Regions from separate parts of the Microbulbifer thermotolerans genome, predicted to be linked through region 1. Evidence: predicted binding sites of a transcription regulator. Region 1 holds the regulator's gene; the other holds the start of a gene.
The links. Region 1 encodes FNR, which switches genes on or off when oxygen is low (the NO sensors DNR and NnrR bind a similar motif). Its sites were predicted from a motif close to TTGATNNNNATCAA; they were not measured.
Positions count from the first base shown of each region.

Region 2: a site for FNR is predicted at 3,252-3,265, ahead of A3224_RS16710 (DUF3149 domain-containing protein). Genes of this name have one in related genera too.

Region 1 is NZ_CP014864.1:3,041,374-3,049,168, forward strand. It holds gene A3224_RS12655 (outer membrane beta-barrel protein) at 1-37, opposite strand, end outside; gene A3224_RS12660 (hemerythrin domain-containing protein) at 312-884, shown strand; gene A3224_RS12665 (SpoIIAA family protein) at 985-1,431, shown strand; gene A3224_RS12670 (Hsp20/alpha crystallin family protein) at 1,787-2,215, opposite strand; gene fnr (fumarate/nitrate reduction transcriptional regulator Fnr) at 2,316-3,047, opposite strand; gene hemN (oxygen-independent coproporphyrinogen III oxidase) at 3,111-4,493, opposite strand; gene A3224_RS12685 (OmpW/AlkL family protein) at 4,587-5,270, opposite strand; gene mmsB (3-hydroxyisobutyrate dehydrogenase) at 5,691-6,590, opposite strand; gene A3224_RS12695 (enoyl-CoA hydratase/isomerase family protein) at 6,865-7,795, opposite strand, start outside.
Region 2 is NZ_CP014864.1:3,751,322-3,759,116, reverse strand. It holds gene tatC (twin-arginine translocase subunit TatC) at 1-684, shown strand, start outside; gene A3224_RS15540 (AraC family transcriptional regulator) at 758-1,654, opposite strand; gene A3224_RS15535 (SDR family oxidoreductase) at 1,883-2,824, shown strand; gene A3224_RS16710 (DUF3149 domain-containing protein) at 3,020-3,190, opposite strand; gene A3224_RS15530 (hypothetical protein) at 3,296-3,553, opposite strand; gene A3224_RS15525 (aminopeptidase) at 3,565-4,731, shown strand; gene A3224_RS15520 (TrmH family RNA methyltransferase) at 4,882-5,409, shown strand; gene dtd (D-aminoacyl-tRNA deacylase) at 5,448-5,885, opposite strand; gene A3224_RS15510 (SDR family oxidoreductase) at 6,013-7,002, shown strand; gene A3224_RS15505 (DNA-3-methyladenine glycosylase I) at 7,115-7,708, shown strand.

The DNA of each region.
Region 1 (7,795 bases):
GCGCTAATACAGCGACACCTTTTGCAATATTACGCATACAAATTCCCTAACTGGTTATTGATCAATTCACACGATAAGGTGGGCACGGATTCTACTCACCTTGATTTCCACCTAACAGTTCCCCAATCACAGAAGCGCACACGGAGCCCCTGTGACCGCGATGGCAACGCATGGTTCCAAGGCCCGCCCCGTGTCCAAGCGCGCAGATTGCCGCCTGCCACCACGCAACCGTGCCGAGGCTTGATCCAGGTCAAGCCTCCCGCTGTCAGACAGACAACAATGGGGACACCGGTCAATCAATGGAGGCGGACATGAACACTATCTATCGGCAGCTGTGCCTGGATCATAAACACCTCCAGCAGCTCCTCGATACTTTTGAGTCCCTTCTCCACAGCCTGGACGACAGGGAGCGGGACCCGGCGACCCTGGGGCTGATTCTCGACGCTTTAGACTATATTTCCGTTTACCCGGACAAGTGGCACCACCCCGTTGAAGATGTGGTATTTCAGCAGCTATTGACCAAACCCATCCCCTGCCGGGAGGCGGTTATCGCCACATCACAGGAGCACCAACATATCGCCGCCTGCACGCGGCAAATGTCCAGCCTGTTCTACGCCATCGCCAATGATTCTGCCGTAGAGCGCAGCAAGCTAATCAATACGGCCCTGGATTACCTGAATCTGCAGCGCGACCACATGCGATGGGAAAACGAGATTGTCTATCCCCTGATCGAACAATACCTCACCGAGGCTGACTGGCAGGAAATACACGCGAACCTGAAGCAAAACAGCAATCCGGTATTTCACGCCGGAATCAAAAAAACATACGACATGCTGCACCAGTATCTAACAACATCAGATCAACCCGCAGCCGCATTGACCTGAACCCGCGAGATAAAAAGCGGGCGATTGCACTGTAGCAACAGACATCATTTTTCAATGCATCGCAATCTCTCGATCAGGAAACCAGAGAAAGGAGCATCCAATGAGAGACATCAAGTGCCACGGCATATCCATCGGGCTTGAAAGAATCGACTCTGATTTTTTTCTCTACGTCAAAGCTATCGGTCGGCTTACCCATGAAGATTATGAAAGGATAACACCACTTCTCGACTACGCATTACAAGGTATAAAAGATCCGAAAGTGAAAGCATTGGTAGATGTGGAAGATTTCGAGGGTTGGGAACTGCGCGCCGCCTGGGATGACTTTAAACTGGCGCTGAAACACGGCAATGAGTTTTCCAGAATCGCCGTGGTGGGCGAAGAAAAATGGCAAAAAGTTGCCGCACGTATCGCCTCCTGGTTTTTGAGTGGAGACGTACAATATTTCGAAGAACATGACGACGCACTGCACTGGCTGGCGCAACCGGATAATACCGAGAAATCTAGTCGAGACAACCACCATAGTACGCCAGTATTTCCCGCCCACTAGGAAACAGTAAAACTGTCACAAGCGCTGAGATTGGTTTCGATTCATTCAGGCAATATAGGAATTCATCGCTAGCTCACCCGGAAGCGGACAACCGGGTTGCTTTTTTGACCGGCATAGCCGGTCTTTTTTTTAATAAAAAAGGCCAGCGGAGAAGCTGGCCACTGCGGTTTTGACTGGGAACCGCAAATAAAAAACTCTCGTGCTCAAAATTTCCATCTTAAAAAGATGGTCAAATGATGGGACAGACACCTAAAAGCCGTCAGTCACAGGAAAGCTCCTGTGTGCTTTCATAGCATCCATCCCACAGCCTGAACGCCCCTGTATCAATAAAGACGCCCAAGCAAAAGACTACTACTTAACGGATTTGAATGCGCTTTGCCGCACGCTCACGCGGCTCCAGAAAAGGGATTTCCAAGGTGAGCACACCGTTGTTAAACTCTGCTTGAACATCATCTTCGGCAATATTGTCGCCGAGATCAAAGCGGCGCAGATAACTGCCGCTAAAACGTTCTCGGCGAATCACCTTTCCTTTTTCTTCTTTTTTGCTTTCTCGCTCAAGCACCGCCTCCAGAGTGAGCACACCTTCATCCAGAGTGAGCTTGATATTTTCCCGTTCGACACCCGGCAGATCGGCGACAATACGGTATTTTCCCTTTTCTTCAAAGATATCCACTTTGGGAGCAAAAGTTACCGGAGTTGTGGTGTCGGTGCTGGGTACACCACCCCACCAGCCGTGAAAAATATGATCGAAATCAAACGGAGATTTTCTCGGAATAATTTGCATGGTTGCGACTCCTTTCAGCGGTTGATTTACGCTTTAAGGTTAAGCCGCAACCGTGTGGCAGTTATTGATCTGAATCAAGCCAAAATCAGGCGCTGGCACATCAGCCCTCGCCCTCGTAGCCGCAGTGAGTACCGGCCACTTCACTGAGTCCGATCAGATCCAGTATTTCCACATCGCGCCCGCTGGCCCGTATCAGCTTTTCCTTTTGAAAACGGGAAAACAGGCGGCTTACGGTTTCCGCGGTCAACCCGAGATAGTTGGCAATATCGGTGCGCGGCATGGATAACACAAAGCGGCTGGCAGAATAACCGCGGCGCGCATAACGACTGGAGATATTGATCAGCAGCGCCGCCAAACGTGTATCCGCAGAACGCTTGCCCAGCAGCATCAGGATATCGTTTTCCTGTTTCAGCTCTTCCGAGAAAATGCTGTAGATCTGCTGCTGCAGTGCCGGCACTTGCTGTGCCAGTGTCTCCAGCTGCGAGAACGGCAGTACACAGACGCTGCTATCCTCCAGCGCTTCCGCATAGCTCGGGTGCACCCGGCCACTGTAGGCGTCCAGGCCCAGCAGTTCTCCCGGCAGGGCAAAATGGGTCACCTGAGTATCGCCATCTGCGGCAATTACCGCCGACTTGAAGCTACCTGAGCGAATCGCGTACAGGTTTGCAAAGGGATCACCGGTGCGGAAAAGGGACTCGCCGGACTTGACGATTTTCTTTTTGCGCGTGATTTGTTCGAGCTTGTCGATATCACCCTGGGAAAGGCCGGCCGGCAGGCACAGCCGCCTGACCGAACAGTTCCCGCAGCTTACCGCTCTCTGAGTATCAGTCATGGATATCCGGACCTTTCGTAGCACATCAGTTATCGGTTACGGAGCAGTCCGGATATTACACGGTTACAGAACACGGGAATAGCGGGCATCGGTTTCCGCTGAATGGAGATAGCGGTCGAAAGCGGCGGCGGCATTACGCACAAACCAGCGGCCTCGGTTCGTGACGCGCAAACAGTTTTCGTCCTGCTGCAGCAGGCCGTCGTCGAACATTGGCTGCAATCTCGCCAAATCGGCCGCAAAATAGGTCTCAAAAGGCGCTCCAGCGCGCTCTGCGGCCTCTTTTTTGTCCAACTGCAGACGGCACATCAACTCTCCGATCACCCATTGGCGCAGGCGATCATCGCCGTCAAGCAGCCATCCACGGCAAGTGGCGATCCCCCGGTCGGTGACTGCCTGGGCATATTCCTTCAACCGGTGCAGATTCTGCCAGTAGCCATCAGCGCTGTAACTGATCGCCGAAGCCCCCAGCCCTACCAGTGCATCCGCGGGCATCAGTGTGTATCCCTGAAAGTTGCGCGCCAGCCGTCCCTCGCGAGCGGCTGCCGCCAACTCGTCGCCGGGCAGCGCAAAATGATCCATGCCCAAAAACTCATAACCGGCCTGGGTAAGGCGGGATACCGCCGCCAACTGCATGGCGATTTTTTCCGTCGGCGTGGGGATCAGGTTGGAATCAATCAGCCGCTGCGCCTTGAACCGGTGCGGCAGATGGGCGTAGTGGTAGAGCGCGATACGGTCCGGTGCCAGCTCCAGCACTCTGTCCAAAGTGCGTTGCAGGCTATCTACACTCTGCCCGGGAAGACCATAGATGAGATCATAGGAAATGGAGCGAAACCCCTGTTCGCGCGCAGCGTCAGTCAGCTGCGCCACTTGGTCGGAGCTGCAAATGCGGTTGATCGACTGCTGCACCACCGGATTGAAATCCTGAATGCCGAGGCTCAGGCGGTTAAAACCCAGTTGGCGCAGTGTGGCGAGGGTATCCAGCTCAAGAGTGCGCGGGTCCGCCTCGATACTGTATTCAACGTCTTCCCCCGTGCGCAGATCGAAGATCTGTGCCAGTCCATCGATGAGGCGACGCATATCATCGTCGTTCAGATAGGTGGGTGTTCCTCCCCCCAGGTGCAACTGAGTCACGGGCACTCTGGCCACCTTGTCGCGATACCAGCGCATTTCCCGCAGCAGTTGCTCCAGATAACTGGACGCAAGCCCGTATTGCCGGGTAATGACTTTGTTGCAGGCACAGAAGTAACAGAGCGAATGGCAGAAAGGAATATGCACGTAGAGTGACAGGCTGCGAATATCCGCCAGTGCGCGCCAAGGTTCTCCGTCACCCAGGGGGCCAAAACGATCCGCTGTGGGATAGGAAGTATAGCGCGGACAGGGCCCGGCATAGCGGGAGAGTAATTCCTCGGATAAAGCCGGCTCTGCAGCGTTCTGCGCTTGTCTCATCTTAAAAAAACCTCTGCAACAACATAAACGGGTACAGGGCGACGCGCTCTAACGCCGCCCCGCACCCTTACCGACCAAAAGTGGTGGGCCCGTTTAGAAGCGGTAACCCAGCCCCGCCATATAGACCAGCGGATCCAGCTCCACATCGGCTTTAATCGTACCGACTCCCGGTACTTTTACTTCCGCCTCTGTATCGATATCCATCCACCATACGGACAGGTTGAACAACCAGCGCTGGTCCTGACCAAAGGCAAAATCCACACCGGCCTCAGCGGCCATGCCAAAGGAATTGTCCAGCGACAAATCCGCATTGCCGGTGGCGCCCAGGCCGGCGAAAACTTCATTGGCCTGGCTATCGATTTCCTCATCAAAGAAAACGGTGTAATTCAAGCCCAGGCCGACGTAGGGCTGAATATTGGAATTGGCATCCATGGGGTACCACTGAAGCAGCACCGTGGGGGGCAGGTGTTTGGTTTCCCCCAGATCGAAGGTGGCCCCCAGGCCTTTAACTTCTAGATCGTGCGTAAACGGAGTGGCCGCCACCAGTTCCACCCCCCAGTGATCATTCAGCATATAAACACCGGTCAGCCCAAGAGCCGAGGCGTCATCCACATCGGCAGCAGTACCAGTCAACTCAGTTCCCGACAGTGCGAGCGCATCGGAGTCCACATCCGGACTCACGGTGGCAATCCCTGTGCGCAGAATAAAGGTCCCGGACTCATAGGCCATAGCGGGCACAGACAGAGCGGCAGCGGCGAGGGCTACTAACAGTTTCATCGACATCTCCATGATGTGTGTGTTGGGCGTTGTTCCCGCAGCGGTCTTTATTCATCCCCGCGGGACCAGGGCAGGTTAAACAAGCCTCGGTTAGTGCCTCTTGATCCAAATCAAACAGCCGCGACGTCGGCGATTTATGTGGAAAAATTATTTTCTGGAAAATGTCAGTGTCATTCGCGCCTGGAGAAGAGCGCAAGTGGGCGAATGGGAGTTTCTGCCTGTTTCGCTCTCCGACGACATAGGTACTGCAGCCAGATCAGAAACTCGATTGATAGGATGGACTGTGCGAAACCGCCGGATACAAGAATGTATCCGACGGAGTTACAGCGATGCAGTTTGCACCTTCGAATTGTTCATTCCGTCGCCTGAGCGCCTCGGAATCAACGACAGCGTTTTTGTGAATTCATCAGCGGTTCCCGGTCACCCACCCGCCGGGCGGCGGAACAGGTTTTGGATACTGGAAAAGTCCAAGCGCCGGTTTTCCTCACAACTGCCATGCAGCTGATATAAATTTTTCGCCAGTGCGCCCAGCGGTGTGGAAGAGGCACTGGCTGCGGCAGTGTCCATGGCCAGCCCCAAATCCTTCAACATCAACGCCACCGAAAAGCCACCGGCGTAACCATTGGCGGCAGGCACCTTTTCCATTACCCCGGGATAGGGATTGTATTTCTCCAACGACCAGTTGCCGCCGGAACTGGCTTTCATAATCTCCGACAGGACCACCGGGTCCAAACCGTTGTCCACGCCAAGCTGCAGTGCTTCCGCGGTACCGATCATATGAATCGCGAGCAGCATATTGTTGCAAATCTTGGCCACTTGACCGGCGCCCGCCGGGCCCGCGTGAAACAGCTTGGCACCCATCGCCTGCAAATAGGGCCGCGCCGCATCCACTGCTTCTTTATCGCCGCCACACATAAACGATAAAGTGCCGGCAGCGGCCGCCGCCGTGCCACCGGAAACCGGAGCATCGATCGCGCGCAGCCCCAGCTCCCCCGCCGCAGTGATCAGTTGGCGCGCATCCTCAGCGGCTATGGTCGAGCAATCGATCACCAGGGTATTTCCCGCCAACGCACGCAGCAGCCCGTCTTGCCCCAGGTAAAGCGATTTCACCGCATCGCCTCCCGGCAGCATCGATATCACCGCACTCGCGCCCTGCACGGCCTGCAGCGCACTCTCAGCGCGCACACAGCCCTTGTCCACCGCCCGCCGCAACGCCGCATCGGAAGGATCAAAGGCGGTTACCCGATAACCTGCCCGAACCAGATTGGCAGACATGGGCGCCCCCATATTGCCGAGTCCGAAAAAAGCTATGTTTTCCATTGTGCCACTCCTTTTTATAGGTCCTGGGGAACCTCTGATTGCATCGCCTCCTGGCGGTAAGCCGACTTCGCCACCAGAGGGAAAAACCGGCGCTGGGATAGGCATTTGGCGGTCGTCGCCTGCCGGCAAGAGTGCTATAGGGCAACACTCCTATGCCTCGAAAATATCGCCACCCCATTGTCCGCGCGCCCGCTAGCAACCTGGGCGCTCGCACCAACACTTTGACGGTTCCTTAATTATGGTTATTGTTCAGACTGAGCGGCCAGGAACGCAGCTACAGGTCGGCCAAGGGGTTTTCTGTCCAGGGGGCCTGGAAACTGGCCTGCACCTCCTGCGCGGATACTTCCTCCAGAGTCGCCGGGCGCCACTTGGGCTGGCGGTCCTTATCGATTAACAGTGCCCGCACACCCTCCCGGAAATGGCCGCTGGCACACAAGTTGACCGCCAGCACCAACTCCATTCTGAACACCCCGGCCAGAGACAAATGGCGGCCGCGGCGCAGTTGTTCCCAAACAATCCAGGGCGTCAGTGGAGAACCAGCGGCCAGTGTGGCAGCGGCTTTTTGCAGCCATTCATCCCCGCCCCGGTAACCCGTGATTGAGCGGCACACCTCCGGCAGGGAGGCGAAATCGGTCAGCTGCTGAACCTGATCAAAATGGGCGCGCAGGTTTGACGCCGGCTGCGCTTCCGGTGGCAGCTGCAACCGCTTCAGGCAATCGCTGATCTGGCGCCGGTTGTCCTCGCTGTCTGTGGCATATGGCAGCCCGGCCAATTCCTCCAGTACCTTTTCGCGCGAATCGTCTGGCAGCATGCGATCCGCCATACCCGCGAAAAGCGCATCGGCTCCATTGAACTGTGCCCCGGTCAAGCCGAGAAACAATCCCAACCGCCCCGGCATACGGCTCAGGAACCAGCTGCCGCCGACATCCGGGAACAAACCGATGGTCACCTCCGGCATTGCCATGCGCGTGGTTTCGGTGACTATACGGTGGCTGGCCCCGGCCATAATGCCGATACCTCCGCCCATCACTATGCCGCCACCCCAGACCACTATCGGCTTTTTATAGGTATGAATCTTGTAATCGAGGCGGTATTCGCGGGAAAAGAATTCAGTAGTGAAGCGGTAATCCGGAGACTCACCGTAGGCGGTGGACTCGCGGAACAAAGTCACCACATCACCGCCGGCACAGAGCGCCTTGCCGCCA
Region 2 (7,795 bases), 710 kb from region 1:
GTGGTGGTGGTTATCTTCGCCTGCATGGTGCCCTTTGCCGCAGAGATCTACGATTTCGTCGCCGATCCACTGCAGGCGCGCCTGGCGGAAGGCGCGGGTATGATCGCCACCGAAGTGACCTCCCCCTTCTTTACACCTTTTAAGACTACATTTGTGCTGGCCTTTTTTATTGCCATCCCTTTTGTGCTCTATCAAGCCTGGGCCTTTATCGCCCCCGGTTTGTACCAAAATGAAAGGCGTTTTGCCGTGCCTCTGCTGGTGTCCAGCGTTATCCTTTTTTACGCTGGCATGACCTTCGCCTATTTTGTTGTTTTCCCCATCATCTTTGATTTTTTCGTCGGCTCCGCCCATGCGGATATCCAGGTGATGCCGGATATCAGCCGCTACCTAGATCTTGTGCTGAAGCTTTTTTTTGCTTTTGGCTTCGCCTTTGAAATTCCCATCGCCACGGTACTGTTGATCTGGAGTGGCGCGGTAGATCCCAAGACCCTGGCAAGCAAACGCTCCTATGTGATCGTCGGCTGTTTCGTGGTGGGAATGCTGTTGACACCACCGGACGTGATTTCCCAATCCCTGTTGGCGGTTCCCATGTGGCTGCTGTTTGAGCTGGGTATTTTGCTTGGCCGCTGGATCCAGTCCGGGTCTAAGGCGTCGACAGAGCAAGATCAGGGAACTTCTGATTAATTCGCTGCCTGAGGTAAAGGTTTTGGGGCGCCGATGAGACGCTCAGGTAACGGACTTGGCGCCCCGCAATCCACTATCTTATTCCCGAAGGTAGTGGATGAGTGTGACTCCACTGCCGGGGAGACTGCCCGTACATGCGTTTGAACTCGCGGCTGAATTGAGAGGAGCTTACGTACCCCACTTCCATGGCCGCTTCGTTTACACTCATGCCTGCGGCAATTTTCACGGCCGCACTGTTCAGCCGCATCGCCTTCACAAACTGGATGGGCGACAGAGTGGTCGCCTGCTTGAACTTGCGGTGGAACACGGCCCGGCTCATTCCTACCTGCGCGGCCATCTCTTCAATGGTGACCGGCTCTGTCAAACGGGAAGACAGAAACGCAATTGCCCGGGCGATTTCATTGCCCACACCAAAGGCGCGCTTCGCACAATCTCCGGCTTCCCCCCTCAGTACGGCGTAATAGACTTCCCGTAGCCGGCCATCTCCAAGCACCGCCATATCCGCCGGGTTGTCCATCAATTGCAGCAGTCGCCACAGCGCGCCACCAAATGCGTCGTCCCAGCGCGCGAGTGTGACCCCCTGTTGTGGGGGTGGGTTGGTCTTGGGCTTGCGGATGGCGCCCGCGGCGTTTTGCATTGTGATTGCCAGATCGGTCATCACGCGCGTATCCAAGGAGATATATACCCCCAGAAGAGGAACCTCCGGCGAGGCTGCGGGCGTCCCCGCCTCTACCGGCATGGAAATGGGACAGCACAGGTATCGATTGCTGTCGTATAGGTAGCGCTTGCCGTCCAGTATGGCCTCTTTGGTACCACTCACAATGGCCACCACACTGGGCTCGTACACTGCCGGGGCGCAGCGAACCGGCTCGGTGACCCGGAAGAGTTGCACGCCCTTCACCCCGGTTTCCACCATGCCATCTTCACTAACCCTGCGCTCAATGAGTTGTTTTATCGGCTGTCTATACATGTGCTCACGGTAGCATTGCAAAATACACCCTTCAATCAGCGTGAGACAATCAGGCATGTATTAGCGACTATTTCGCCTATTTTGTTACATCCTCGATATTTATAGTTCAAACCGAATAGCGGGCACTGTCGCCCAATCATCCGCTTCCCCTGACTGGTGCAGCGAGACGGCACCTCATGATTTACCGGCGGCATATCGGCCGGATACGCAATCGAGAGAGTTTGAACAATGGCTATGCAACAAAAATTTGGACCCAATGGTTGGACGCCGGAGCGGCTCAGTTCGCTGAAGGGCAAGACGTTTGTCATCACCGGTGCCACTGCCGGCGCGGGCTTTGAGGCAACGCGAGTGCTCCTGTCCAAGGGTGCGAAAGTGGTGATGATGAACCGCAACGCCGACAAGTCCGCTGCCGCCATTGCGCGTCTGAAACAGGAGTTGGGCACTGATGCACAGGTGACGTTTGTGCAAATGGACCTGGCGGTACTGGATTCCGTGCGAGAAGCTGCGGCGAAAATAATGGCGCGGGTTCACCGGATCGACGCCCTTATTTGTAACGCGGCCATTGCTCAGGTCGCCCGGCAGGAGATCACCGTGGATGGCTTTGAAAGCCAGTTGGGGGTGAACCACTTCGGTCATTTTCTGCTCTGTGGGTTGCTCTTTGAGCGGATTGAAGCCTCGGGTGGGCGCATCGTGGTTGTCGGCAGCAACGCCTATAAAATGGGGCTGAAACGTATTCAGTTCGAAGATCTCAACTTCGATAAAAAATATACCCCCTGGAACGCCTACGCCCAGAGCAAGCTGGCACAGATGATGTTTGCTTACGAATTGCAGCGACGGGTTGAGGCGGCCGGAAAACGCACCCGGGTGCTGGTTTGCCATCCCGGCGCAGCCCGCACCAATTTGTTGAAGGACACGGCCGGCCCTCTCCAAAAGGCACTTTGGGCTGTGCTCTCGCTGTTGGCGCAATCCGCGGAAAAGGGGGCCTGGCCCGAAGTGATGTGTGCAACGGAAGAAGGGCTGGAACCCGCAAAATTATATGGACCTACAAGGTTCGAGATGGTGGGCCCGGTCGGCGAGTGCCCGCTGGAGGAACTTGCGCTTAATCGGGAAATGGCGGCTAAACTTTGGACCCTCTCTGAGCAGAAGACGTCACTGCGCTGGGCACTGTAGCCTGCTAGGGAACCTCTGATTAATTCGCGTGGACACAATGGTAGGTTCCGGGGCGCTCAGGCAATAGGACGGATATTTCGAAAACGCACGAGTACATCCCTGTAGCTTCGCCGGATACCGCCTTGTATCCGACGGTTTCGAAATCCTATTTCCTATCTTCGCTCGCGCCTTGCGCAAGCGTATACACTTCCTGTCTTATGATTGTCGCCGGGCCCCGTTCGAATCCGGCTCGGCGAGGTGGCTGTCCTTGTCGATATTGCGCAGTGCGAGGCGGATTAAATAGGTGGCCATCAGGAAAATAAAGGCGATGACTCCCAAGCTCAGCAGGCCGGAAAAACTGGTAAATAGGTCAATCAGTGCGTCCATATCTGACTCCGTCTTATACATGGGCGATAGTGTCAGTTTAGGAAGCAGCTAGTTGCGTGGCTTGACCTGGATCAAGCCACACGGGAAAAGGTGCAGGTGAAAGGACTACACAAGTGCGGCTATGCTGATAGCAACCAGTGCTCCGGCGGCAAGGGCGAACATGTCGCGCTCCTTTTCCCAGCCCGGCAGCAATATTAGTAGGGCCAGGGGGGGCAGAAAGATGGCGATTAGCCCCAACAGCAAGTGTTGCCGAAAACAGACACGCAACAGGCGCAGCCAGCAGAGGAAGGCGAAAACCAGCGCAAAGACGGTCAAGACGGCGGCGACCGGGGCCATGCCGGTGCCGGGGGTGGTCGGCTCCATGCAAACTCCTTATGCAAACGATGGTTAGAGTGTATATCAGCTTCCCGCGTTTACTCGCGTCGCTTGTGTCCCTGGCGGTATTACTGCTTTGTGGTTGTGAAACCGTGGAATACTACGCGCAGGCGGCGAGTGGTCAGTGGCGTCTTTTGTCCGCTCGCGAGCCGATTGAGGAGGTGGTAGCAGCACCGCAGACAGGGGAAAAACTGCGCGAACAGCTACGCCAGGTACAGAACATCCGCGCCTATGCCAAGGCGGAGCTGCGGCTGCCAGTGGGGCGGGCTTACGGTGCCTATGTGCAACTCGAGGAAGACTACCCCGTGTGGAATGTGTTGGCGGCGCCGGAGTTTTCCCTGACACCGAAGCGCTGGTGCTATCCGGTAGTCGGCTGCGCCAGCTACCGCGGTTATTTCCATAAGGCCGCCGCCGAGGAGAAGGCGCGGGAATTGTTGGCCCAGGGTTATGATGTCTATCTGGGCCCGGTACCCGCCTACAGTACCCTCGGCTGGTTTGATGACCCAGTGCTATCCAGCTTTGTCCACTGGTCGCCCGAGCGCCTGGCCGGCCTTTTGTTTCACGAGCTGGCGCACCGGCGGGTCTATATCTCCGGCGACACCCAGTTTAACGAGAGCTTCGCCACAGCGGTGTCGGAGCTGGCGCTGCCGGAATGGCGCCGCCGCTATGGCATCGAGGGCATGGGCGCCGATACCCGCGCGCAGGCGCTGGCGGTCAACCGCCTGATGACCGCAGCGCGCAAGCAGTTGCAGACCATTTATAAAGCGAGAGTCACCGACGAGAGCAAGCGCGCGCAGAAAGCCCAGGTGCTCTCGCGATTGCGTCACTGCTACCGCGAGCTTTCCGCCGACTGGCCCAATCCAGAGCGCTACCGGCGCTATATCGACAAGACCAATAATGCCACTTTGGCGTTGGTGGCTGAATATCAATCTCAGGTTCCGGCGTTTAAGCAGTTGTATCGCGAGAGTGATAGCTGGGAGGATTTCTACCGGGCCGCGGAGCGGCTGGGTGAATTGGGTAAGGAAAAGCGCAAGCGGCGCCTGAAACAGCTTGCGCAGCGCTATAAGGATTCCAGCACACCGGATGCCGACAGTATGGGGGCTGCGTTGTCGCCCAACGGAGAAAGCTGCATGCGAGGAGCGCGGCACGATTTGTCGTCAGGGTAACAGCGTTTTTCGCCAACGAATCTTTGCTTCGTTCCTTTGGGTGCTGTCGTTGGTTTTGGGGCGACTAGGCAAAGTCCTGGGCGTCTCAGCGGCTGAGAGGGTATCTTTCAGTCCAGCGAGGGAAGTCACCAATGGTTTTAAAGTCGCGAAATGAAAAACGTACAATTGGATCACGCTACTCACCAAAACAGTGGCAGGAAATATCCGCTCTGCCTTCTGGCATATAACATTAGAGTTCCAACGAATATAGGCAGCCTGTTCAGGATTGCCGACGCCCTGGGCGTTGAAAAATTATTTCTCTCAGGTGGTTCTATCTGTCCCCCTAACACCAAAATCAGAAAGACATCTCGCGCCGCGGAAAAATATGTGCCCTACGCCTATCATGAAAACACTCTGGATCTGGTAAAGCAGTTAAAAGGAGAAGGCTACAGAATTGTCTGTCTGGAAATTTCATCTGACAGCATGGATCTTGCGAACTTTTCTCCCAGGCCTGATGAAAAAATCTGCCTGGTGCTCGGATCGGAAAAGGAAGGTGTCGGCCAGGAGCTGCTGGATATCTCCGATACCACGGTTCATATTCCGATGCTGGGCAATAATTCCTCTATGAATGTGGCTTCCGCATGCGCTATTGCGGCTTATCACATCACGCAGAAGCTCGAGCTCGGGTGTTGTCACTGACCGGACGACAGCATCCCCGAAGATTGGACGCGGCCGCCTTATACTTCCAGCAGAAAAGTCACTGGTCCATCGTTCTGCAGTGAGACCTGCATATCCGCGGCAAACACGCCGCACTCCACCGGCGAGAATTGACGCCGCGCCTGCTCGACGAAATAGTCATAGAGCGCTTCCGCCTGTTGCGGTTTGGCGCCGCGGCTGAAGCTGGGGCGCAGGCCGCGGGAGGTGTCCGCCACCAGGGTAAACTGGCTTACCACCAGCAAACCGCCGCCAGCCTGCTGTAGGTTCAGATTCATGCGCCCCTGGTCGTCCCCGAATACGCGGTAGTGCAACACTTTGTGCAATAGTTTGTCGGCACTCTCCCGGTTGTCGTGCGCCTCTACCCCGAGCAGCAACAGCAGACCTTTGTCGATAGCTCCGACCGATTCTCCATTCACTTCCACCCGCGCATGGCGCACACGCTGTATCAAACCTTTCATGATTAACTCAACTGCTCTGGAACCGCATAAGGAAATGCCCTAGATTAGCCCAATGCCTCAGCCCAATAAACCGTGGATAGGCGCGGACAACGATAACCCCAATAAAATTATCAGGCGGCCAAATACAGTGAAACATGCTTTTGTCACCGGTGGCACTGGCTTTTTGGGTGCCAATCTGATCGAACAATTGCGCGCGGACGGGTGGCGTGTCACCGCGATGCACCGCCCCGACTCCGATACCCGGCTGCCGCGGCAATTGGGCGCGGAACTTGTGCAGGCCACCCTGACCGATGAGGAGTCGCTGCGCGTGGCTGTGCCGGAAAACGTCGATGCGCTCTTTCATCTGGCCGCCAACACCAATATGTGGCGTGGCGGCAATGCCCGGCAGTGGCGCGACAACGTCGAGGGAACGGCCAATATCGCGCGCGTGGCGCGGGAGAAAAACGTCGGGCGCATGATTCTCACCAGTTCTATTTCCGCCTACGGCTACCACAGTGAAACTATTACTGAGGAGAGCCCACAGCTGGCAGACGACCCGCGCCACCACTATCTCTACAGCAAAAAGCACGCGGAACTGGCGTTACGAGGGGAAATAGAGCGCGGCCTGGATGCTGTGATTCTGAATCCCTGTGGTATCGTCGGTAAATACGATCGCGGCAACTGGGCGCAGACTTTTTTTATGATTCAACGAGGGCAGTTGCCGGGTGTGCCGCCGGGCAGCGGTTCCTTTTGTCACGCCGGCTCAGTGGCGCGCGCGCATATTGATGCATATCTTCGGGGGCGCTGCGGCGAAAACTATATTCTCGCCGGTGTGGATGCGAGCTTCCTGGAATTTTTTGGGAAAATTGCCGAGCTGCTCGGTAAACCGGTGCCCAAGCGTACCACGCCCGCATTTGTGATCCGCGCACTGGCGCGCTTGTACGATGTAGTATCGCGCTTCAGTGGGCGCGAGCCTGTGATCACGCCGGAAAAAGCCGCCCTGATTACCCGGCGCGTCACCGCCAGCGGCGCCAAGGCCGAACGGGAACTGGGCTACAGGCCTGACGTAGATTTGGAAACCATGCTGCGCGAATGCCGTGACTGGCTGATGGCGCAGGGCTTATTGGAGAAACCGTGAACCGCAGCAATATCGTTTTCGTTTTGGTCATGCTGCTGCTGATATTGCAGCTGATTCAGTATTACTTCTTTTCTGGCAGTTAAGCTGCCTCAATAACAGAACGGCAATACCTGTGGAAGATACACGCTGCAGCTGGTGTTTGAGTACACCGCTCTATCAGAAATACCACGACGAGGAATGGGGCCAGCCGGTCACTGATGACGCCACCATGTTCGAGTTTCTCCTGCTGGAGGGTGCCCAGGCGGGGCTGGCGTGGATCACCGTGCTGAACAAGCGGGAAAATTACCGCCGGGCTTTTGACAATTTCGATGCGGAAAAAATTGCCCGTTACACGCCGCACAAAATTGAACGACTGTTGCAAGACCCCGGTATTATCCGCAATCGACTGAAGGTGGAGTCGGCGGTAAAAAATGCCCGCGCTTATCTCGCTTTGCGTGACAGTGGTACCAGTCTGTGTGACTTTCTGTGGCAGTTTACCGGCGGCCGGGTGCGCGTAAATCGCCACCGCCGCCCGGAACAGGTGCCGGCCACCACGCCGGAAGCGGATGCTATGAGTAAAGCACTGAAGAAGGCGGGCTTCAGTTTTGTTGGCAGCACTATCATCTATGCCCATATGCAGGCCACAGGTATGGTCAATGACCATCTGGTGACCTGCCCTGCCTACCAGCGGTGTATCGACACGGCAGTGGCGAAAAACCTGCTTTAAAAAATCTTATTAGGGAACCTCTGATTAATTCACTTCCTGACGATAAAAACTCTTTGGAGCCAGATGAGAAGCTCAGGTGATAGGCTG